3 regions of the Priestia sp. TRN 1309 genome follow, and region 2 is predicted to be linked to each of the others. Evidence: riboswitches for the same ligand, from Rfam matches in the RefSeq annotation. Region 2 holds a riboswitch; each other region holds the start of a gene.
What was found. A riboswitch is a leader RNA that binds a small molecule or an ion and turns the genes downstream of it on or off. The one in region 2 is predicted to bind lysine.
Positions count from the first base shown of each region.

Region 1: another riboswitch for lysine. It lies ahead of ACRPLQ_RS22505 (aspartate kinase); the one in region 2 lies ahead of ACRPLQ_RS10080 (amino acid permease).
Region 3: another riboswitch for lysine. It lies ahead of lysA (diaminopimelate decarboxylase); the one in region 2 lies ahead of ACRPLQ_RS10080 (amino acid permease).

Region 1 covers NZ_JBOZGM010000006.1:197,407-205,481, reverse strand. Annotated here, with positions in the region: gene ACRPLQ_RS22530 (enoyl-CoA hydratase) at 1-463, shown strand, start outside; gene ACRPLQ_RS22525 (electron transfer flavoprotein subunit beta/FixA family protein) at 482-1,255, shown strand; gene ACRPLQ_RS22520 (electron transfer flavoprotein subunit alpha/FixB family protein) at 1,289-2,269, shown strand; gene trxA (thioredoxin) at 2,678-2,992, shown strand; gene uvrC (excinuclease ABC subunit UvrC) at 3,216-4,982, shown strand; lysine riboswitch at 5,048-5,225, shown strand; gene ACRPLQ_RS22505 (aspartate kinase) at 5,367-6,599, shown strand; gene ACRPLQ_RS22500 (YslB family protein) at 6,651-7,178, opposite strand; gene ACRPLQ_RS22495 (succinate dehydrogenase cytochrome b558 subunit) at 7,668-8,075, shown strand, end outside.
Region 2 covers NZ_JBOZGM010000002.1:538,717-546,791, reverse strand. Annotated here, with positions in the region: gene eutC (ethanolamine ammonia-lyase subunit EutC) at 1-234, opposite strand, end outside; gene ACRPLQ_RS10095 (ethanolamine ammonia-lyase subunit EutB) at 249-1,619, opposite strand; gene ACRPLQ_RS10090 (ethanolamine ammonia-lyase reactivating factor EutA) at 1,646-3,064, opposite strand; gene thiT (energy-coupled thiamine transporter ThiT) at 3,221-3,829, opposite strand; TPP riboswitch at 3,862-3,962, opposite strand; lysine riboswitch at 4,137-4,321, shown strand; gene ACRPLQ_RS10080 (amino acid permease) at 4,424-5,863, shown strand; gene ACRPLQ_RS10075 (hypothetical protein) at 5,900-6,268, opposite strand; gene ACRPLQ_RS10070 (GNAT family N-acetyltransferase) at 6,372-6,863, opposite strand; gene ACRPLQ_RS10065 (cysteine hydrolase family protein) at 6,958-7,542, opposite strand; gene ACRPLQ_RS10060 (cupin domain-containing protein) at 7,564-7,872, opposite strand; gene ACRPLQ_RS10055 (YqcI/YcgG family protein) at 7,847-8,075, opposite strand, start outside.
Region 3 covers NZ_JBOZGM010000002.1:720,676-728,750, reverse strand. Annotated here, with positions in the region: gene ACRPLQ_RS11025 (O-methyltransferase) at 1-401, shown strand, start outside; gene ACRPLQ_RS11020 (LysR family transcriptional regulator) at 602-1,513, opposite strand; gene ACRPLQ_RS11015 (hypothetical protein) at 1,646-1,831, opposite strand; gene ACRPLQ_RS11010 (hypothetical protein) at 1,987-2,121, opposite strand; gene ACRPLQ_RS11005 (dicarboxylate/amino acid:cation symporter) at 2,260-3,522, opposite strand; gene lysA (diaminopimelate decarboxylase) at 3,573-4,901, opposite strand; lysine riboswitch at 5,040-5,222, opposite strand; gene ACRPLQ_RS10995 (CBO0543 family protein) at 5,289-5,801, opposite strand; gene ACRPLQ_RS10990 (NAD(P)/FAD-dependent oxidoreductase) at 6,140-7,258, shown strand; gene ACRPLQ_RS10985 (YckD family protein) at 7,332-7,646, shown strand; gene ACRPLQ_RS10980 (PAS domain-containing sensor histidine kinase) at 7,807-8,075, shown strand, end outside.

The DNA of each region.
Region 1 (8,075 bases), on a different contig from region 2:
TGCTTTAGGCGGAGGATTAGAGCTTGCTATGAGCTGCCATATCCGTTTGGTAACAGAAAATGCTAAGCTGGGCTTGCCTGAACTTCAGTTAGGAATTATACCAGGGTTTGGAGGAACTCAGCGATTGCCTCGTTATGTAGGGGTTCATAAGGCTTGTGAGATGATGCTGACAAGTGATCCAATATCGGGCAGCGAGGCAGTGGAGTTAGGATTGGCAAACGCAGCTTTTGAAGAAAGTCAGCTTATCAATGAAACATTTTTACTTGCTAGAAAAATTGCCAAAAAAAGCCCAATCTCTGTTAAAGCTACCTTGCAGCTGCTTCAACATGTAAAAACAGATGCTTATTACAGCGGCATCAAAAAAGAAGCACAGTTTTTTGGAAGCGTATTCAAAAGCCGTGATGCTCAAGAAGGCGTAGCCGCTTTTATTGAAAAGCGCCAGCCTAAATTTTTAGGAAAATAAGCTTAGGAGGGGAATTGAATGAATATTTATGTGTTAGTAAAAAGAACGTTCGATACAGAGGAGAAACTTTCACTAAAAAATGGTCAAATTGTTGAAGATGGAGCTGAATTTATTATTAATCCTTACGATGAGTATGCAGTTGAAGAGGCTATTCAGCTAAAGGAAAAGCATGGCGGAGAGATTACGGTCGTGAGTGTAGGAGGGGAAGAATCAGAAAAAGAACTCCGAACAGCTTTGGCTATGGGAGCAGATAAAGCGGTTTTAATCAATACGGAAGATGACATAGAAGATGGCGATCAGTACACGACTTCTAGGCTGCTGGCACAGTACTTAAAAGAGCAATCTCCTGATTTAATCTTAGCAGGAAACGTAGCGATTGACGGAGGTTCAGGCCAGGTGGGACCGCGCGTAGCAGAACAGTTAGAAATCCCTTATATTACAACGATTACAAAGCTGGATATTGAAGGTGAAAAAGTGACGGTTGTACGCGATGTGGAAGGAGATTCGGAAGTTATTGAAACGTCGCTTCCTCTTTTAGTAACAGCTCAGCAGGGACTTAATGAGCCTCGCTATCCATCTCTTCCAGGGATTATGAAAGCGAAGAAGAAACCGTTGGTTGAAGTGGAATTAGACGATTTAGATTTAGATGAAGATGATGTAGAAGCAAAAACAAAGACAATTGAAATTTATTTACCTCCGAAAAAAGACGCGGGGCGCGTATTACAAGGAGATATAAAAGATCAAGTAACAGAGCTGGTCAATTTACTGCATAAGGAAGCAAAAGTCATTTAATAAGTCAAAAGTCAAAACAATGGGGGTATTGTAATGGGACGCAAAGTGTTAGTTCTTGGAGAAGCACGTGATGGGGGATTACGAAACGTATCGTTTGAAGCGATTTCCGCAGCGTCTACTGTAGCTGACGGGGGAGAAATTATTGCAGCGTTAGTAGGAAAGGACGTAAAATCTTTAAGTGAAGAACTTATTGCATACGGAGCAGATAAAGTTGTTGTGACGGAGCATGAAGATTTAGCTGCTTACACATCGGATGGTTACGCTCAGGCATTATTAGCCATCATTGAAAGTGAACAGCCTGAAGCTATCGTATTTGGGCATACGGCTCTTGGCAAAGATCTAGCGCCAAAACTGGCAGCTCGCTTAGATAAAGGACTTATCTCGGATGTGACGGATGTAGAAGTGGGAGGGGATCAAGTAGTCTTCACTCGCCCAATTTATTCTGGTAAAGCATTTGAGAAGAAAATCATGACCGATGCTTTTACGTTTGTCACGATTCGTCCAAATAATATTTCACCGCTTGCAAAAGATGAGGGGCGTACAGGTGATGTAGAGGATTTAAATGTTGAAATCAAAAACCTGCGTACTGTTGTAAAAGAAGTCGTACGCAAAGCAACGCAAGGGGTTGATTTGTCCGAAGCAAAAGTCGTGATTGCAGGTGGTCGAGGTGTAAAAAGTACGGAAGGTTTTGGACCTCTCCAAGAACTAGCGGACGTGTTAAATGGAGCTGTTGGAGCGTCTCGCGGAGCGTGCGATGCAGATTACTGCGACTATTCTCTTCAAATCGGTCAGACGGGCAAAGTAGTCACACCAGATTTATACATTGCCTGCGGAATTTCAGGTGCTATTCAGCATTTGGCAGGTATGTCAAATTCAAAAATTATTGTTGCAATCAATAAAGATCCTGAAGCGAATATTTTTAAAGTAGCTGACTACGGAATCGTTGGAGATTTATTTGAAGTAGTGCCTCTGCTAACGGAAGAATTTAAAAAGCTGAAAGTACAGTCTGCGTAAGATTCTCGGACAAAAGTATTTGAGACGAAGTGAAGAACGAACCGTTGATCAAGATTTTTGATTAGTGGTTCGTTTTTTTGTTAGGGTAAACGCAGGGTAGGTCTTTCTAGCAGGTGATTGGAGGGCAAGGCGAAGACTCCTGCTAGAAAAGCGAAGTCTTGCATGGAAATCAACTGCGGTGTCGCAAGCGGTTCAACCCATGTATACTATTTGTTCGTCTTTGGATTCATTTAGTCAGGTCTCAGCCTCATGGGAAACGAAATTTTCTACGCATATTTTTAGGCAAATTGTACAAACTAGAGCGGAGAATAAACAGTATAAATGTAAGCAAAAAGTTAGCAAACCTTATTTGAAGGTGATATACTGTGAGTAGAATTTGGATATTGCATATATTTAGGAGGAATTAAAATGGCTATTGCACATGCTACAGATAAAAACTTTACAGATGAAATTAAATCAGGCCTAGTGCTTGTTGACTTTTGGGCACCATGGTGTGGCCCTTGTAAAATGATTGCTCCAGTTCTTGAAGAAATTGATGGCGAACTTAACGATAAAGTTAAAATCGTAAAAGTAGACGTTGATGAAAATCAAGAAACAGCTGGAAAATTTGGTGTTATGAGTATCCCAACTTTAGTATTATTCAAAGATGGAGAGAAAGTTGATCAAGTAGTTGGTTTCCAACCAAAAGAAGCATTAACAGAATTAATTAATAAACACGCGTAAGTCAAAACCTAGCTCAGGCTAGGTTTTTTTCTTTTTCTCCACTTTTTCTCTTTTGGGAATACTTTTATTTAGCGAATATGCGTTCGTTTGTTTTATACTAGATGTAAGGAACACCGCCATAAATCCAGCTTATGTACATGTATTAAGACAGGAAAGAATGTAGGTTACGCTTCATAAGCGATTGTATAGATGGACAGAGTAAGAGAAGAGGAAGGAGAAAAGTATGAACGATTATTTAAAAGAAAAGCTGGCTATTTTACCGGATCAGCCCGGCTGTTACTTGATGAAAGATAAATATGGAACGGTCATTTACGTAGGAAAAGCAAAAGTATTAAAAAATCGAGTACGTTCCTACTTTACCGGATCTCATGACGGAAAGACGCTTCGACTTGTAAACGACATTGTCGACTTTGAATATATCGTCACATCTTCTAATTTAGAAGCGCTTATTTTAGAAATGAATTTAATTAAAAAGCATGACCCAAAATACAATATTATGCTTAAAGATGATAAGGGCTATCCGTTTATTAAGATTACAGCTGAAAAACAGCCCCGACTTGTTATTACAAGAAAAATAAAAAAAGATAAAGGGAAATACTTCGGTCCTTATCCTAATGTTCAAGCAGCAAATGAAACAAAGCGGCTTCTTGATCGCATTTATCCGTTAAGAAAGTGCTCCACTATGCCAGATAGGCCTTGTTTGTATTACCATATCGGGCAATGTCTAGCTCCTTGCGTAAAAGAGGTAAAAGAAGAGCAAAACAAACAAATTATTGAAAATATCACGCGGTTTTTAAATGGTGGATATGAGCATGTCAAAACAGAGTTAACTGAAAAAATGTTAAAAGCTTCAGAAGAACTTGACTTTGAACGGGCTAAAGAATACCGAGATCAAATTGCTCATATCGAAGCGACAATGGAAAAGCAAAAAGTAACGTTTAATGATTTTGTTAATCGAGATGTGTTTGGCTATTCTTACGATAAAGGCTGGATGTGTGTTCAAGTTTTCTTTATTCGCCAAGGGAAATTAATTGAGCGAGAAGTTTCTATGTTTCCTTTTTATAAAGAGCCAGAAGAAGATTTCTTAACTTTTATCGGTCAGTTTTATGCCAAAAATATTAAGCCAAAAGAAGTGATGGTTCCAGCAACGATTGATGCAGAGTTAGCTGAGAAGTTAGTAGAAGTAGAGGTTCAGCATCCAAAGCGAGGCAAAAAGAAAGAATTAGTAGAACTTGCGTGTAAAAATGCAAAAATTGCGCTCGGTGAAAAATTCTATTTAATTGAACGAGATGAAGAGCGTACAGTTGGCGCAGTTGAACGGTTAGGAGAAGAGCTTGGAATTGCCGCTCCTTATCGGATTGAAGCATTTGATAACTCAAATATTCAAGGAACAGACCCAGTTTCTGCGATGATTGTTTTTGTTGATGGGAAACCGGAAAAGAAAGAATATCGCAAATATAAAATTAAGACCGTAAAGGGACCAGATGATTACAGTTCCATGAGGGAAGTCGTTCGCAGACGGTATTCCAGAGCGTTAAAAGAAGGCCTTCCGCTTCCGGATTTAATTGTTGTAGATGGAGGCAAAGGGCATTTAGCTGCAGTCCAGGACGTTCTCGAAAATGAATTGGGACTTTTAGTGCCTACAGCAGGTCTTGTTAAAGATGATAAACACAGAACCTCCAACCTGATGATTGGTGAGCCTCCTCAAATCATACCGCTTGAACGCAATAGTCAAGAATTTTATTTGCTTCAGCGAATTCAAGATGAAGTTCACCGCTTTGCAATCACCTTCCACCGTCAAGTGCGCTCTAAGTCCGCTTTTCAGTCAGTTCTAGACGACATTCCGGGAGTGGGAGAAAAGCGTAAGAAAGCTTTGTTAAAGCATTTTGGTTCGGTGAAAAAATTGAAAGAAGCAACGGTTGAAGATATACGAAATTCAGGTGTTCCTCAAAACATTGCTGAAAAAATTTATGAAACATTACAAAAATAGTCTTGAAATAATAGAAAATATTTGATAAGCTATTAACTAATTTCATACGACACTTCATCAAATGAAGTGAAGATAGAGGTGCAAATTTAATCAGTACGCATCAGGAAGGGTATGAGCCCTTATGAACGATGCGGAAAGGGAAATTTGCCGAAGTGAACATTACCTCATAGTAATGATTGCTGGTTCTGCGTTGAATAAACGTAGGATTGTCAAGATGTAGATTCTTGGAGAGCTATCTCACGGCAGTGGACGGTTATGTTTTATAATTTTCGTTCGTTAAGCAATGAGAGCTCATCTCATTGCTTTTTTTATTGTCTGAGTAAAAAAATTTAGCTTCTCATCATCCTGCATATGCAAATTTATTGAAAAGGAATGAACAAAATTATGGCATTAATCGTTCAAAAATTTGGTGGAACATCTGTTGGTTCTGTTGAACGTATTCAACATGTAGCAAACCGTGTTATTCAAGAAGCAGAGCGCGGTAACCAAGTAGTAGTTGTTGTATCGGCAATGGGCAAAACCACAGATGCACTGGTGAAATTAGCAAGTGATATTACGGACAGTCCAAGTAAACGCGAAATGGATATGCTTCTTACAACTGGAGAACAAGTAACGATTTCCCTGTTAACAATGGCTCTTCAATGCAAAGGTCATGAAGCCACTTCGCTAACAGGTTGGCAAGCTGGTATCCAGACGGAAGCAGTTCACAGCAATGCACGAATCCAGCACATTGACACGACTCGTATTCAAAGCCAATTAGATAGAGGTCGAATCGTAGTAGTAGCTGGATTCCAAGGCTGTTCAGAAGATGGAAGCATTACAACATTAGGTCGAGGCGGCTCTGACACGACGGCAGTAGCTCTTGCCGCGGCACTAAAAGCTGCAAAATGTGATATTTATACAGACGTAACAGGAGTGTTTACGACGGATCCGCGCTACGTAGAAGAGGCTCGTAAACTTCATTCTATTTCATATGACGAAATGTTAGAATTAGCCAATTTAGGAGCAGGGGTGCTGCATCCGCGCGCTGTTGAGTTTGCAAAAAATTATCAGGTACCGCTAGAAGTGCGTTCAAGCTTAGAAAACGAGAATGGAACGATTGTTGAGGAGGAAGTTTCAATGGAACAAAACTTAGTCGTAAGAGGAATTGCGTTTGAAGATAATATTTCACGGGTGACAATTGAAGGGTTAAACAACGAGTTACAAACTCTTTCTACTATTTTTACAGCATTAGCAAAAGAACAGTTAAATGTGGATATTATTATTCAAAACGTAACGGCTAATAATCGCCTCTCTATCTCATTTTCTATTAAAACTGTAGATGTAGAAGCTGCTCTTGCCGTCTTAAAAGAGTATAAATCTACCTTGGGGTATACGCGTATTGAACATGAAAGCAGTCTGGCTAAAGTATCGATTGTGGGATCTGGCATGATATCTAATCCAGGTGTTGCAGCCGAAATGTTTGAAGTGCTGGCAGGAGAGAAAATTGAAGTGAAGATGGTCAGCACGTCTGAAATTAAAGTATCTACAGTTGTACCGCATGCTGATATGGTAAAAGCTGTTGAGACGCTTCACGTAGCATTTGAATTAGAAGAGCAGCAGGCAGTGCAAGTATAAAGAAAAGAAAAAAGACGTGGTATCTCCACGTCTTTTATATATACGTATTTCTTACTTTTTATAACGCTCCGCACGGGTTTCGGTAGGTAAGATATCTTTTCGGTCCCACTGCACGGAAATCAGCACTTTTCCGTTCTTTTCTTTAGGTGTTAAGTAGGCTTCTGTTAGGCAGTTGTTTTGACGCTGAATCTGTTCAGCCACAAACCCTGACTCAAGATGAAATGAACAAGTTTCCTGCTGAAATCTTTTGCTGACCACATCACCTGATAACTCAAGCTCTAGTGAATATTTATCTTTTTTGGCAAGCGTCAGTGTTCCCCAGGAAGCTGCTTTAAAAAATGCGACGATTTCATCCATTGTATTTAATGGATATTTACGCGCAAGGTGTTTTCCTGCCCAGTATGAGATGGTATTCGTTTCGTCTCCAAGAAGCTCTGGAATTAACACGTCACGCAAAAGGCTGTATCCGAAATATGGAACGTGATCAAGAGCTCTCTCTGTTTCAGCTGCGGCATTAGGTTCTAATGTTTCCATCGTCTCTTCAAGTTCTTGCTGTGATTCTGTTTGTAAATTGCTCATGCTTTCCCCTCTTTCTTTACTACTATTATATACAAATCTAAAAAACCTCTCACGCATTTTTTTGATAAAATGTAAGAGGATCTTTATTATGGTAAAAAGAGTTAGATGTAAAGATAAAAAATCCATAAAATTACTTTTAAAAGGGTACTTTTACCTGTGTAAATGTTTTGTGAACTTGTTTACAATAAAAGTATAAAGTAAACGCTTACTTAACTGTGGCAAGCGATATTATAATAGAAAGAAAAAATCTTTAACATCAATGCAGTAAGCGTTAACAAATATAAAATTTTATAAATTTATATTTTATAGAAGATTTAAACATCTTGCCTTGACGCTCTTAATCGATGGGAGTAAAATTAACCTGTCACATACTTTATTAGGAAATGCAAAGGTTTTCATTTCCTGTATTCACGATTAATCTATTTGTCTAGTGGGAGTAAGAAAGTTCTTCACAAACTATGTTCATTTAACTAAGGGGGGTCTACGCAGATGGCGGCAAACAGAGAGTTTCAATATCGGAGAATCCATTCACTACTTGGAGTAATACCAATCGGGATTTTCTTAACACAGCATTTAGTTGTGAATCATTTCGCGACAAAGGGAGAAGAATCATTTAATCAAGCAGCTCACTTCATGGAGAGCTTACCTTTCCGCTATGCTCTAGAAATTTTCATTATTTTCTTACCAATCGTTTTTCACGCAATATACGGTCTTTACATCGCATTCACTGCTAAAACAAACGTTAACAACTATGGATTTTTCCGTAACTGGATGTTTATCCTTCAGCGTGTTTCAGGTGTAATCACACTTATCTTCATCACATGGCACGTATGGGAAACCAGAATACAAGCTGCGCTTGGAAAAGAAGTAGATTTTCAAATGATGGAACGAATTTTA
Region 2 (8,075 bases):
TTTTAAATAATGTTCTTTTGACTCCGCGCGTGTATTCACAGAAAAAAGGTTAAACTCAGATAGACTATCTTCTGAAACTGAGCCGTATACAGAGTCTACGGCTGCGGCATGATCTGTGCGAAAAGATAAAACGTCTTTTGTTAGCGGCCTTGTTCCCGTACGGCCAACACCTATGCGGGCAGGGGTAAATTGTTTCAGTGTTTCAAGCGGATCGCGATTTGACTTTGGTATCATAGTAAGCACCTTCCTTAAATCAAATTCATAAAAATAGTTGGGTCTCCAGCTCTTGATGTGAAGCGTCCGTTTTCCATAATACGCTGATCTTCAAGCCATTTTTGAAATAACGGCGTTGGGGTACGGCCGAGTACATTGCGCACGGTTGCGATATCATGATAACTAAGAGACTGATAGTTTAGCATGCAGTCATCAGCCATGGGCACTCCTATTACAAAGTTCACCCCAGCTGTTCCTAGAAGCATACTTAAATTATCCATATCGTTTTGATCAGCATCCATGTGGTTGGTGTAACATACGTCTACTCCCATAGGCAAGCCGTGCATTTTGCCCATAAAGTGATCTTCTAGCCCAGCTCGCAGGACTTGTTTGCTGTTATATAAATATTCAGGTCCAATAAATCCAACAACCGTGTTAACTAAGAAAGGCTTGTAGTGGCGAGCTAAGCCGTAGCATCTAGCTTCGAGCGTTACTTGATCAATATTATAGTGGGCTTCTGCTGACAGTTCAGAACCTTGTCCTGTTTCAAAATACCAGCGGTTCGGACCTTTTGCTGTCCCTTTTTCATGAATTAACGCTGTCGCTTCATCGAGCATAGACAGTGAAATCCCAAATGAATCATTACCGGCTTCTGTGCCTGCTAAACTTTGGAAAATCAAGTCAGCAGCTGCTCCTTTTTCGATTGCTCTCATTTGGCTCGTCACATGTGATAATACACAGTTTTGAGTAGGAATCGACCATTCGTTGATTATATTTTTTGTTTCATTTAAAAGCGCGTAGATATTATCCGTTGTATCAATAACAGGGTTAATTCCGATAACCGCATCTCCAATTCCATAGCTTAACGCTTCGTAAAGAGATGCTCTCATTCCTTTTAAGTTATCTGAAGGATGATTAGGCTGGGCTCTTGAAGCCAATACGCCTTTTTGACCGATAGTCGTTTGACAAGTAGTTTGCACTTCTATCTTGGCAGCTCCTTGAATTAAATCTAAATTGGACATAATTTTAGTAGCTGCCGCAATCATTTCGCTGTTTAATCCTTTGCTAAGCGCAAGAAGGTCTTCTCCGGTATGCTCATCAGATAAGATGTATTCTCTTAACTCCCCTACTGTCCAATTTTTAATAATGTCGTAAACTGATGAATCAACCTGACTTTCGATTAATGCCGAGACGTTGTCTTCATCTGCGCTTAGCAGCGGGTAATTTCGAATATCAGCAAGTGTGATATCAGCTAGCACTTGTTTGGCTGCCATTCGTTCTTTCATTGACTCAGCGCTAACTCCTGCGAGCTGATCTCCAGAACGTTCTTCGTTTGCTTTGGCCATAATTTCTTTCAAGCTATAAAATGAAAATGTTTCTCCTAACAACCGGGTAGTTTTAAACATCTTTTCCTCCTTGTATGTTCAGTTGATTATGATGAAAAAGCGAGTGTTTTAATCGAAACAGAGATTGCCTCTCCAGCTACGGGTAACCCTAGATCGATATAATCTCCGTGGGTAAAGTCAATTTGATCTAAACAAATAATTTCTAATTCGTTCTCCTGTTTGGCTAGTGCTTGTCCTAAAGCTTTAGCAATATCCTGCTCGCATAAAACAACGAGGCACTTAGCTCCTTTAAAACAAGCACCAAATTCAGCGCTTATTACTTTTGCTAATTCTTGCAGCATTATATAGCTGCAGTAAGGGAAATGAGATAAAGCAATAGCAACGGGAGGATCTTCTGCGCTGAAAATAGTTGAAGCCTGCATGCATGACGCTCGAGCTCTTTCTTGAAACAGCTGCGGATTCCACTCCTCCTCTGGCTGTACAGGTATTTCTATAATCGGAATGTTTTTCAGCGGCAGTTTTTTAGACTTAATGTATACGGTTGATCCGCTAACTTCTGTATTTTGCATGCCAGCCCCAATGACAGTAGCGCGCGTTGTTTCAGCGGCTTGAGATACGTGTATGGATTGAAACTGATACGCTAGCAGAGGACCAATGTCTCCATGTACAGCCACTTCCCTCACTGTTTTCGGCTTTTGCTTCTCCATCATTGCTCCTACCCCTCCTGAAATCATAATTGTTTCTGGTTGGATAGAAGATCTTGTATGAGGAGAAACGAGCAGCGAAGAGGTTTGAATTAGTGCTCTTACATAATTCACGGTTTCTTCAGCTAGTAATTGACAGATAGACGAGAGTTTTTCAAATGTTGCTTTTTCACCTTCTCGCAGTATTAAAGAATTATTTTTTAAAAATTCAGTTAAATAAGGTGAAACGTAGGTAACAAAGCCGTCTGAATTCAGCCGAATTAATCTTCCACCTACATGCAGCGTAAACGTTTCGATCACTTTTCCGTTTTGACATAAAGCGATGTTAGCGGTGCCTCCTCCTACATCAATATTGGCAATTACTGCATTTGTTTCAGCGGAATGTTGGATTGCTCCTGATCCTTTTGCCGCCAATATTCCTTCCAAGTCAGCACCGGCTGTTGCAACAACAAAATCTCCAGCATGTTCGGCTAGATAGTGAACGATAGTTTCTGCATTTTGCTTTCTAGCAGTTTCTCCTGTGATGATCACAGCGCCCGCCTCCACTTGATCTAAGGAGATTTCTGCATTCTTGTACTCTTGTTCTAGTAGTACCGTTAATCGTTGAACATCGATTTCAACCTCGTTTAGCATAGGTGTGGTATAGATAGAACTTGCATACGTTACTTGACGATCAATAATTTGACAGCCTGGCAGCGTAAACTGATTTTGTTGATTTGCTATTAACAGCTTGCTTACAATCAGTTTTGTTGTACTTGTTCCAATATCTAAACCTATGCTCGTGATCCATTTCTGTAGCATGCTATCAATCCTTTATCTCGTTTGAATATGTTGACTATCATAAAACAGTTTTTTGAATATTTCACTAACTATGTTATCAAACCTGACACACTTTTGTGTAAAGAAAGGTGACAAATGACAAAAAAGACTAAATCTTGGTAGATTTAGTCTTTTTTCTTATGATGAATGTGATTTAGTTACAATCATTCTTGATGCCGATGGAATTAACAATGAAAGAATGACTAAGCAGGCTATTAGTGACCCTACCATTGAAATACCGTTCATTGAAAAAGAATACCACAGAGCGGACATACCTTTTGGTGCGTACGATCCCCAGAAAATAATACCAGCAATAAAGTGCCAGAAATAACGTGCGAAGCTTCCGATAATAAGGGATAAAACAATCAAAACAAAAGCTTTTGATCTGTTATTGGTAGCTAAATTTGTTTTAATAGATTGTGAAAAAATACCTCCAAAACCTATAAAAGCAAAAGCCACAATATATTCAATAAATGTTTGTAGCGCTGTTAAAATATAAGCCGTTCCTGTCGCTAACTGCAAAAGCCCCCATAATAGACCAGATAGAGCCCCGCCTTTTACTCCCCAGCGAAAGCACATAATAAAAATGGGCACCATGGAGAACGAAATACTTACAGCCGTTGCAATCTTAATGGAAGGCAAAAGGTCAAGTAGAAGTGCCAATGCTGCAAAAATAGCTATTTCAATTTTAGCCTGTAAAGGTAATGCTTTATTCACGTTTCTCACTCCTGTTTTTGAATCATTCATATCAAACGGTTTACACAGGAGTAAGCAAATATATGCTACTATTCCCACATTCCTACGCTAGCGTTAACTAACAGGTTCTAAGGGTCTGAACATTTCGTTCACTCTCAGCACGGCGGCTCCCCCTGTGGTACGTTTGGATATTTATGTAGTATAAAGACAATGTTTATTATATCATATGTAACAAAATAGATTCGAGAGATTTCAAAGATGTTTCTATTTTCTGAATCTATTTTTTATAATGACAATCGTTTTAGTATTTGTTATACTTCTTTTATGTCAATTGAATATAAAAAACCCTCATCCTAATCGATGAGGTAGAGGTCGCAGTTTTTAATAGTAAAGTAACGGAAATGCAGAGAACATTGAGGATGTTGCTTGAAAGGAAAAATTGCCGAAGTTTAGATCACTTCTCGGTTGATTTAAGCTGGGGCTGTCTCCGAACAGGAACAGAACTGTCACATCATGCGAGTGATGTGAAGAGCTATCTTCACGGAAGGTTGACGCGGTTTTCAGATTTAAAAGCGCGCACATATACTGCGGGCTTTTTTTATGTTATCCCGTCTCTTTCCGTACATTCGAAAGGAGTATTTATCTATGCAAGAGCAGCAAGAATTAAAACGTGGGTTGAAATCTCGCCACTTAACGATGATTTCATTAGGAGGAGCCATCGGAACCGGCTTATTCCTAGCAAGTGGTGGAGCAATTCACACAGCAGGACCTGGGGGAGCGCTTTTAGCTTACGCTATTATTGGCGTAATGGTTTACTTTTTGATGACCAGTCTAGCAGAGCTCGCAGCTTATATGCCTGAAGCTGGTTCATTTAGTACGTATGCGTCTCGTTTTGTAGATCCATCCTTTGGTTTCGCTCTCGGCTGGAACTACTGGTATAACTGGGCTATTACGATTGCAGCTGAATTATCCGCTGGAGCCCTTATTATGAAATTTTGGTTCCCGAACTCTTCTTCTATTTTATGGAGTGCACTGTTTTTATTAATTATGTTTGGGCTTAACTACCTTTCTGTAAAAGGATTTGGTGAATCTGAATTTTGGTTTTCGTTAATTAAAGTAGTAACGGTTATTATCTTTTTAGTTATTGGTATTATGATGATTTTTGGTATCTTTAACAATGAAGCACCGGGTTTTAAAAACTTCACGCTTGGTGATGGACCGATTCACGGTGGATTCTTCACTGTACTAGGTATCTTTATGGCAGCTGGTTTTTCATTCCAAGGAACAGAGTTGCTTGGAGTCGCAGCTGGAGAAAGTGAAGATCCGGAAAAAACGGTTCCTCGCGCAGTTAAACAAGTCTTCTGGCGCATCTTGTTATTTTATATTTTAGCTATTTTTGTTATTGGAATGCTTATTCCATACACAGCGAATTCATTAGCAAGTGATGACGTGCGAGTAAGTCCGTTTACTTTAATATTCGAACGAGCAGGTCTGGCGTTTGCAGCATCAGCGATTAATGCCGTTATTTTAACAGCTGTTTTATCTGCTGGTAACTCAGGTATGTATGCTTCTACGCGTATGCTGTGGAACTTAGCGAAAGATGGAAAAGCACCAAGGTTCTTAGCAAAAGTGAATAAACGAGGCGTTCCAGTTAATGCCTTAATCGCAACGGCACTTGTCGGTACACTTGCATTTGGTGCTTCATTTTTTGGAGACGGTGCGGTATATACGTGGTTACTTAACGCTTCTGGTATGTCTGGTTTTATTGCTTGGTTAGGAATTGCGATCAGCCACTATCGTTTTAGAAGAGCATTTGTTGCTCAAGGTCATGATTTGAGTGAACTTCCATATCATGCAAAACTTTTCCCATTTGGCCCTATCTTTGCCTTTATTTTATGTGCCGTTGTTATTTTAGGCCAAAACTATTCGGCGTTTATGGGTGACTCGATTGACTGGTACGGTGTACTTGTTTCTTATATCGGACTTCCTTTATTCTTAATTGTTTGGTTAGGATACAAATGGACGAAAAAGTCGAAGCTTATCCCGTTAAAAGAATGTCAAGTAACAGTGAAAAAATACGAATAAAAAGAGCTCTCTATTCAAAAGAATAGAGAGCTCTTTTTATATGAGCTGATCGGCAAAATGAAGAGATATATAAGCGGGTTGGTTTTTCATAACAAGCATATAACCTTTGAGGGGACGGTTATAGTAATCAGCAGCTTCGATATAATAAATACGCTGAATTAACCTGCTTAAATGAGTTGCAAAAGATGGAAGTTGGTGATTAGGAATGGTTTGGATGTAGTCTATGATTTCTTGTTTAGTTTGAAGGCCTGAACGGGTACATTCTAACAGATGAAAAAGCGGATCTGCTGCTATAGTAGATAGTTCAGAATTGTGTTTGATTCTATTCAGCTGGATATGCAGTTCTTTTTGGGACCATCTTTTCGGCACAGCTCTTAGATGTTGATATTGAAAATGTGTACTCATGATAGCTAACACCTTTCGTATTAAAATAATAAAACAACTTATTATTTTAATAACCTTTACACATGAAACTAAAACGTTACAATGTGTAAAGGTGTCATACATCTTATAAAATAAGCTGATAAAAAAGTACATCTTGCCACTGATCAAATTTCCAGCCCACTTCTTTAAACTCTCCGCAAAATGTAAAATTAAATTGCTCATGCATTTTGATACTGATATCATTCCCTTTTGTAATTCCTGAAATGACAACGTGATGGTCGAGCTCTTTAGCTAATTCCAAAATGCGCTTCATAAGCTGTTTCCCAATACCATGCCCTTGTTGATTTTTATCAATATAAATCGATAGCTCTACTGTTTGAATGTACGCTTCTTTATCTCGATACGAGGAAAGCGAAGCATAGCCCGCTACTACTCCATCTTTTTCCGCGACAATAAGTGGAAAAAGTTCATTGCTAATATGATTATTAAACCAGCCCCTTCTTTGTTCTACTGTTACAGGCGTTAAGTCAAAAGTAGCAGCACTTGTTTGAACGGACTGATTATAAATTTCAACAAGCATAGGTAAATCTTCTTCTTTAGCATAACGAATGATCATATGTACAAACTCCTTATAGTATAGAATTATCTTTATTTTACTTCTTTTAAGAAACATAATCTACATAAAAAACCGATGTGCGTATGCACATCGGTTATTGGTTTTGGGCATATTGAAAGGTTTGAAGGACTTGAAGAGTCTCTTTTGTAGAAACGACCGTTGCAAACTCTCCGTGCAAGGAAGACAGTGCGAATGTATGTACATCTTCTGCAAGAAGTCTGGTTTTTCCATCGTAGGACATACAATCAAAACAGGCCGTTGCATCGTTCACAACATACGTCCTATACCCTAGATTTCCAGCCATGCGCGCAGTCGTAGAGACGCAGTGATTAGTAGTTAGTCCTATTAAGATAAGCGTATCATAGCCATTTGCTTTTAAATAGCTATCTAGCTCTGTTCCAATGAAACAGCTGTTCACGTGCTTGCGAATTAAGTATTCGTCTTCTTGTGGACCAAATCCTTCTTTGAACTGAAACCCCTTTGAACTTGGATGTAAAGGAGAGTCTGGATTTTCTGATGCATGCTGCACGTGAATGACAGGATAGTCTTGGCGCCTCCATGCTTGCAGTAGCGTCAGCATATTCTTTTCTGCATCTAAATTGTTTCTTTCTCCCCACTGGGGTGAATAAAACCCTTCTTGTACATCGATAAGTAGCAACACTGGCCGGGAACGTAGCATAAGCATCATCTTCTTTCGTCTTTATTTTAAAATGGAAATAACGTATGTGCATCCATCAGGACCGGCTTTTGAAGAATGAACCGTTTGTTTCGGTAAATGTATCCGATCTCCGGCCTGACATAGAACCGTATCACGTTCAACTGTAAAGTAAATAGATCCTTCAAGGATATGAAGAATTTCATCAGTTGGATGCGTATGAGACGGATGTGTTTGAAAAGCAATATCGTGCTGTACTTCAACGTATCCAGTATACGCCGGAAGCAGCTCTTTAATTACTTCTTCAAACTTTCCGCCAACTCCTTTTTTAATAGAGGCTTTTTTTACGTCCATGCTGCTCACTCCTTTTTAATTTAAATGGACACTGTCCGGTAGTATGGTTATTATCATCGTGTAAAAAATATTGCTTCCACTCTCTGTTTTCCTGCTGTCCATACCAGCCTAACTCAGGGTGAGCTGATACGTCATCATATGTTTTTAACCGATCGCGGACGACTTTTTGTACATGCTTCCCTATTTTTGAATCTCCTGTCATA
Region 3 (8,075 bases), 180 kb from region 2:
AATTAAGCGCTCAGCATGCAGAAGTAGCACGAGCTAATTTAAAAAGAGCGGGAGTAAGCCACTTAGTAGAAGTCATTGTCGGCCCCGGGCTTGATACATTAGCTGTATTAAAGGATAAGGGAACAGAGCCGTTTGATCTTATCTTTATTGATGCTGACAAGCCGAATAACCCAAATTACTTAAAGTGGGCTCTAGAATTATCGAAACGAGGAAGTACGATTATTTGTGATAATGTTGTTCGTCAAGGGCATGTGGTGAACTCAGAAAGTGAAGATGAAAATGTAAAGGGAATTCGACAATTTATGGATGCTCTGGCTCAAGAAAAACGAATCAGCGCCACGGCTATACAAACCGTTGGAAGCAAAGGCTATGATGGATTCATTGTAGGGATTGTTGAATGATAGAACTCGTGTTACATATAAAGAGGCTGGGACAAAAGTAGTTTTGTTGAAGGGAAATCCGACCGATGAATTCAAATTCTTGATGGAGAATCTCGATTCCTCGGTCGGATTTTTTCATGGTGATAGTGAACGTAAATTTCATGTGTGTAGGTGTAGGTGCTTCTAGCTGTGGATTGATTTCGTTATCTCCCAGCCTCTATTTAATTTGCGTCCAACTTATTTGTTATTTGTTTTGCTGTCAGAAAATTAATCAACTCTCTTACAGCGAATGAACTGTAGCGTTCTTTTAACAGAATAATTCCAAGTTCCCACATCATTTCAGGATTTGCAATAGGTACCGTAATAATATTGGAATCTTTCACTTTGGCATAAAGCGATTCGGGTAAAATAGCAATACCTAGTTCTGCTGCTGTTAATTCAATAATTAAATCCCATTGAGAACTTTTATATGCGATAGAAGGCACAAATCCTGATTTTAAAGCATCTTGAATTAACCGGTCGTGCAGCGTAAATTCTTCACTGAACATAATGAATTTTTCATGCTCCAATTCTTTCATCCAGACGGAAGAACGTTTCGCTAAAGGATGGTTTTTATGGGCGTATAAAAGGAATCTCTCCTTAACGAACGGGTATACGTGAAAATGCTCATCATGACCGCTTGTGAGAGGAAGCATAACAATCCCCATATCTACACCAGCCTCTTCCACAAGGGCTTCAATTTTTTTTGCTCCAAATTCAATAAGCTCTAGAGATACTTTAGGGTATTGTTCATTAAATGCTTTTGCAATCTTCGGGAAAAACAAGGTCCCGATGAGCGGAGGGATTCCCATCTTGATTTGCCCTGTTTGCAAGTTCATTAAATCGCCCAACAAGTGAGGCATGTCTTTTAACACCGACAGCGCTTTAGTTGCCTGATGATACACGACTTCTCCTGCATCGGTTAGCTTTAATTCTCTTGTTGAACGGTCAAGAAGCTCAAATCCTAGTTCATTTTCTACTTTTTTGACGGCTTTACTTAAAGCCGTTTGTGACAAATGAACTTGCAGCGCTGCCTTTGTAAAATTTTTATGATTCGCTACCTCTATAAAGTATTCTAAGTCTCTGATTTCCATGTGAAACTCCATTTCTGCAAACTGCTTATCCTTTTTTTTTACTCTTTATTTTAACCATTAAATTATTTACTGTAAATGCGCTGATTAAAAAAGGGAGCTATCCAATGAATAAAAACGAGGAAAGGAAATGAACTAAAGTTTCTGTCGAAATTGATTTATAAAACCAATAATCTTTTTATAGAGAAACATAGATTTTGCTACTAGCTGATGAGGAATATAAAGATTTTTGCCTGTACGTTCGGGCAAAAATGCAAAACTTATCAAAATAACTGAAAGCCCAAAGGCTGCAGCTGTAATCTCTATCCAAGAAAACACCATATCATTCCTCCTTTTACAAACCTATTAATAGAATATGTAAAAGTTTGAAAGGAGGTTGTACGATAGACCTATAAAGAGCGTCGTCATTAAGCTCTCTCAAAATAAAATGACGTCAAAGAACGCAGGGCCTGTGCCAAACGTTCTTTGACGTCATTTTATTTTCGCTCTTCAGCTTGATGCTCTTGTTTGTTTTGCTCAGTGAGACGTTTTTGATGAGCTTTTGTTTCTGCACTTACGTGATTCGCATCATTCGGTTGATTCTTCTTTGAACCTCCTGCAGCGTTACTCATTAGACGACACCTCCAGTCCGGTTATGAAACATACCTATAGAATGTGCGTATTTACAAACTTTATACACGGCTATCGATATTACTGCACACGAAAAAAGCAAAGGGAGAGTCACTAAGACTGTTCCCTTTGCTTTTTTACTAGGCGACTTTATCGGTGGTGATAATTTTGTTAATCCAGTCTTTTCCTTCTGTAAACCTTGTAACAAGCATCGCTGTTACTGTATTTCCCGTACTGTTTAAGAGCGTAGCAGGGGCGTCAATAATTGTGGAAATGACCGCAATGATGGGCAGAACTTCTGGCGAAAATCCGTAAATTGTAATGATTAACATTTCGCCAATCATACCGCCTCCAGGAATTGCTCCCATTACGGCTCCAACTAAAAAGGCTACGCCTAATATGCTCAAAATACTCGTAGCAGACGTCATATCTTTGCCGAACAAACTGAATAAGAAAACAATTTTTAGAATACCACCGATAACAGAACCATCTTTATGGGTGTTTGCTCCTAATGGAATCACTGTTTCAGCAATATCCAGAGGCACACCCATTTTCTTTGTTGCGTCTAAATTGACTGGAATAGATGCCGCGGAAGAACAGGTAGCAATAGCAGTGATAGAAGGAGCAGCTGCATTTTTCCAAAACAGCTTAATTCCTGCTTTACCGCCAGCAATCCATGCGTATAGCGTAAAGAAGCCAAAATAGTAAACGATTGCAATTAATAAATAAAGAATAAATGCTCTGGCATACCCTTGCAAGATCTTTGGTCCAAGTTCTCCTACTACAGTAGCAAAATAGCACCCTAAACCAATTGGAGCATAGTACATGACAATTTTAACGACTTTCATCGATACTTCTTGACCCGAAGTCAGAAATTTCGCCATAGGCTGTCCTTTTTCACCAGCCATCGTGGTAGCAATACCGAAGATAACGGCAAAGACAATTAATTGTAAAATATGCTCTTTCGAAAATAACTGAACAAAATCAGGTACAGTAAATGTACTAACAAGCTGATTTAAAAGCGTCATTTTTTCAGCTGTATTTTCACTGTCACCCATTAATTCTTTAATGGCAGAAGTATCTACGTTGTGCAGCGGATTGTAAAGTGATGCGCCTAAAAAGCCTAGAACGGCTGAAACAGCAGCAGTGGCGACAAACACAACGGCGATACCTAGCATAATTTTACCAAGACGTTTCATTTCGTTCATGTTTGCGATCGCCGAAGCCACACTAAAAAAGACAAGGGGAACGATAATCATGAACATTAAATTAAGAAACAAATCACCAAAGGGCTTTACGACTGCCACATCGGGCCCGATAGCATATCCTGCTATCCCGCCAATTAAAATAGCGAGAAGCAGAATAAGCGATGATCTGTACGTTTTAAATACACTTAAAACCATATAGATTTCCTCCAAACAACAATAGCTTCTTTACTACGCAAGAACAGCTATCATTTGCTCATTGCATACGTAGTAACGACTGGCTTTACATCTTTACGCACCAAATCTTCGTATGTTTCTCGCTCTACAGCAAGACGAGCTTCTCCATTTTTCACAAATACAACAGCAGGGCGCGGAATACGGTTGTAATTGCTAGCCATTGAATAGTTGTAGGCACCTGTAGAGGATACTGCTAGTAAATCTCCTTGATTAACGCGCGGTAAATCGATATCCCAAATAAGCATATCTCCTGATTCACAGCATTTCCCCGCAATTGATACTGTTTCATCTTTTTTATCCGTCACTCTATTAGCCAAGACAGCTTCATGTTTTGCATCGTAAAGAGCAGGACGGATATTATCGGTCATACCGCCATCAATTCCTACGTATTTGCGTACACCTGGAATCTCCTTCGTTGAGCCGATTGTATAAAGCGTTGTACCTGCTTCTCCTACGATGCTTCTTCCAGGCTCAATCCAGACTTCCGGAAGGGTATAATTCTGTTCAGTTAACGTGCGGCTTAGCTTTTCTGTCAGTGCATCTACATAATACTCAACTGGAAGTGGAGAGTCGCTTTCGGTATAACGAATACCAAAACCACCACCTACGTTTAAAACTTTTACTTCAAATTCCATTTTATCACGAATACTGAATAAGAAATCAGTTAAAATATCAATGGCGCGAGAAAAACCATCTACTTCAAAAATTTGCGAACCAATATGACAATGAATGCCTAAAAGATCGTAGTAAGGCTTTTCTAATGCAGAACTTACCGCTTTCATAGCCTGGTCATTGGAAAGACCAAATCCAAACTTGGAGTCTTCCTGTCCGGTCATAATATATTCATGTGTGTGGGCTTCAATCCCTGGAGTAACACGCAGAAGAATAGATGCTTTCTGTTTGCGCTCAGCTGCTAAGGCATGTAAAACTTCAAGTTCGGTAAAGTTATCCACAACAAAACAGCCAATATTCGCATCAAGAGCCATTTCAATTTCTTCAATCGTTTTGTTATTTCCGTGAAAATGAATGCGTTCAGCTGGATATCCCGCTTCAAGAGCTGTAAATAATTCGCCTCCTGAGACCACATCTAATGACATATCAAGCTTCGTTAAAAGGCTAGCCATTTCCATACAAAGAAACGCTTTCCCTGCATAGGCGATTTGATATGAAAATCCGCTTCTTTGAAAGGCTGAATGGAAGGCCTTGCATTTCGTCTCAATTAATTCTTGATCGTAGATGTATAGGGGAGTGCCGTATTGTTTTTTCAGTTCGACCGTATCGCACTGCCCAATTTCTAAATGATTGCTGCTGTTAATTTTACTCGTTCCATGTAAGTACATAATCCGTATCCCTCCATTTAAATCATTCAACTATAACTTTGATGGTCAGTAGAAAAACACAAAAAAGACCCGTGAAGTGATGTTCACGCGTCTTGGTTTCATAATAATAAAGTATTATTACATTCTAGGCATCAACATCTCTTCAATAGCTCTCCACAAACCAAGTGGTTTGTGACAGCTCAGCATTTATTCAATACTGAACCAGTATATGAACACAATGGATGTTTATATACTTCGGCACGAAATCCCTTTTACTTATCTTCACAGACTCCATTAGTCTCCAATAAGTGACTCTTGATTTCATGCACCTCTATTCTCAGAGAGGAAAATTATATTTAAATGTAACTCCTATTATATTTCCTTTTCCTCTGTCTAGTCAATGAAAAGTTAAGGCATAGGAATATCAAAGAAGATAAATAAAAAAGCTATGAAGCTTCCAGATAGAATCCAAGCAGCCAGCGCTGTCTTCTGATGAATGATTAAAAGTGAGAACGTGACAATATTGAAGAGAAAAGAACATAGCAGCGACCATCCATAATGATGAGTGATACTGTGATTAACATAAGCAATGAACTCAATCACAGTAAATAAAAGCGCCCATAAAAGAATCCACCACAGCCGGCCGCTTACATGCAGCGGCAGCCTTCCTAAAAAAACCGGTATAACAAACGGATAAATAATTAAGGTTATTCCAAGAGAAACCATTAGGTGATCGGGTAGAAAAAGATGATCAATACCAACAGGGTGAAATACCCATACGCGGTGATGAAACAGCAGCACTTCATAAAGCAAATTCCCCGTGACCCAAAACAGCAAAGTAGGGTAGTATTCTTGATACCTTCGCCACTTGCCAAATAGTAAACCAAGAATGATAAAAAATAATACAAATGAAGATTGCATACGCTCTCCTTAAAATAATGGTTATTTCTTTTTATTTACATATTATAGTGGTTTTATTCTTTCATTTTTTTATTCAGCACCTATAATAGAAAAGCCGTAAGCCACAGCGTTAAAGACGTACTACCACTATTTATGGCTTTCTTCACCCTGTTATAATCTTGGTAAAAGAACTTCTACCGCTTTTGTTTACGAGACGAAAGGAGCTATATGTCAAAGTCAGCAAGGCTTAAAAATAAGCTTAAAATAGCTTCGCCTAGTATGTGACTTCTTTTTTTGCTATGCTAAAATTGCATACATATAGCATGAGAATACTAGAAGAAAGAAAAGGGTGTTTTGGTATGAAAACATACATCGTAGTTGGAGCTGGGGTACTTGGAGCTTCTACGGCATATCATTTAGCAAAAGCAGGAGCAGATGTGACATTGATAGATCGCAAGGATGCTGGTCAAGCTACTGATGCAGCAGCAGGAATTGTTTGTCCGTGGCTTTCGCAGCGTCGAAATAAAGCATGGTACCGATTAGCAAAAGGCGGCGCCAAGTACTATCAAACATTAATTCAGCAATTAGAAGAAGATGGAGAAACGGATACGGGATATAAGCGAGTAGGAGCAATCAGTTTACACACTGATGAACAAAAGCTTAAAAAAATGGAAGAACGAGCATATAAGCGTCGGGAAGAAGCCCCCGAAATAGGCGAGATTACACGTTTATCCACTAAAGAAACACAGGCTTTGTTTCCGGCTCTTTCGGAAGAATACAGTTCAGTTCATATTAGTGGAGCCGCTCGCGTTAACGGAAGAGCTCTTCGAAACGCACTTGTGAATGCAGCGAAGAAAAACGGTGCAAAAATAATAGAAGGAAACGCAGAACTACTTTATGAAAATAATCAAGTAACGGGCGTTGCCGTAAATGGACAAACCCTTCTAGCAAGTACAACAATCGTGACAGCAGGAGCGTGGGCAAATCAATTACTAGAGCCTCTTGGAGTGAAATTTTTAGCAAGCTTTCAAAAAGCGCAAATTGTCCACTTGCATCTTCCTGATTTAGATACAAAAGACTGGCCCGTTGTAATGCCTCCAAGCGACCAATATATTCTTTCGTTTGAACAAGGTCAAATTGTCATAGGAGCAACACATGAAAACGACACGGGTTATGACTTGAGAGTAACGGCTGGGGGGCTTCATGAAATTTTTTCAAAGGCCTTATCAATTGCTCCTGGCTTAACAGAAAGCACAGTCTTAGAAACAAGGGTAGGGTTTCGACCATTTACTCCAGGCTTCTTGCCAGTCATTGGGGCTCTTCCAGCTTACGAAGGAATACTAGTAGCGAATGGTCTCGGAGCTTCAGGCTTAACTTCGGGCCCTTATCTTGGTTCAGAGCTGGCTAAATTAGCACTTGAAATGGAAATGGAAATTGATCTTAGCGACTATGATGTAAGAGGAGCTATTGAGTCCTAAGCAAATAGAATGAATGAAAACAAATAGAAGTTCGCAAACTATAACTACTATATGATGAAAGGAAGTAGATTGTTTGCGAAAGATTATGATAAGTGCAGCAGCAGCTTTTTTATTTATGAGCGCGACACCTGTATTAGCGGAAAACAATCCTCAGCCAGAAACAAAAGACGTGCAGCTGACGTCTCAGCAAAAGCAGGAATTATCCGTTCTGTACAAAGAAATGTTCGAAAAAAAGAAAGAAATACTTTCAAAATATGTGGAGTACGGCGTGCTAAGCAAAACGGAGAGTCAAAACATTTCTTCACATATGGAAAATCGCTATCAGCATATGGAGCAAAATGGTTTTGTCCCGAAGCGTCACTGTCATAAAATGCATCATTCAAAGTAATTCCTATTCACATAAAAAAGCGCCTATACAGGCGCTTTTTTATGTGAATGAATGGAAAATATCCGCTTCTTTATCTAGTAAATTTTAAACACCTCATGTAAAATTAAGAGAATGAGAACGAGTAGGAAAGATGCTAGTGAGGGGTAGGTAAATATGAACGATGAACGAAAATAAAAAAATAGTCCGATTACATGCAGAAAATCATTCAGCTGAGGATCTAGGAATCATATTTGCTTACAAACAAAAAGGTGACCATCTTGTTTACAGTATGTATCAAGGAGAAAGCGTTTCTGAGCAAAAAATACCTCTAGAAGAATGGGTCTCGTATGAGCATTTTTTTGAAGCGCTAAATAAAAAGAAAAAGCTTATGTACGAGCTTCAAATAAATGATAAACGCTATGTAGTAAACTTAACCCCTTTATCTTACAC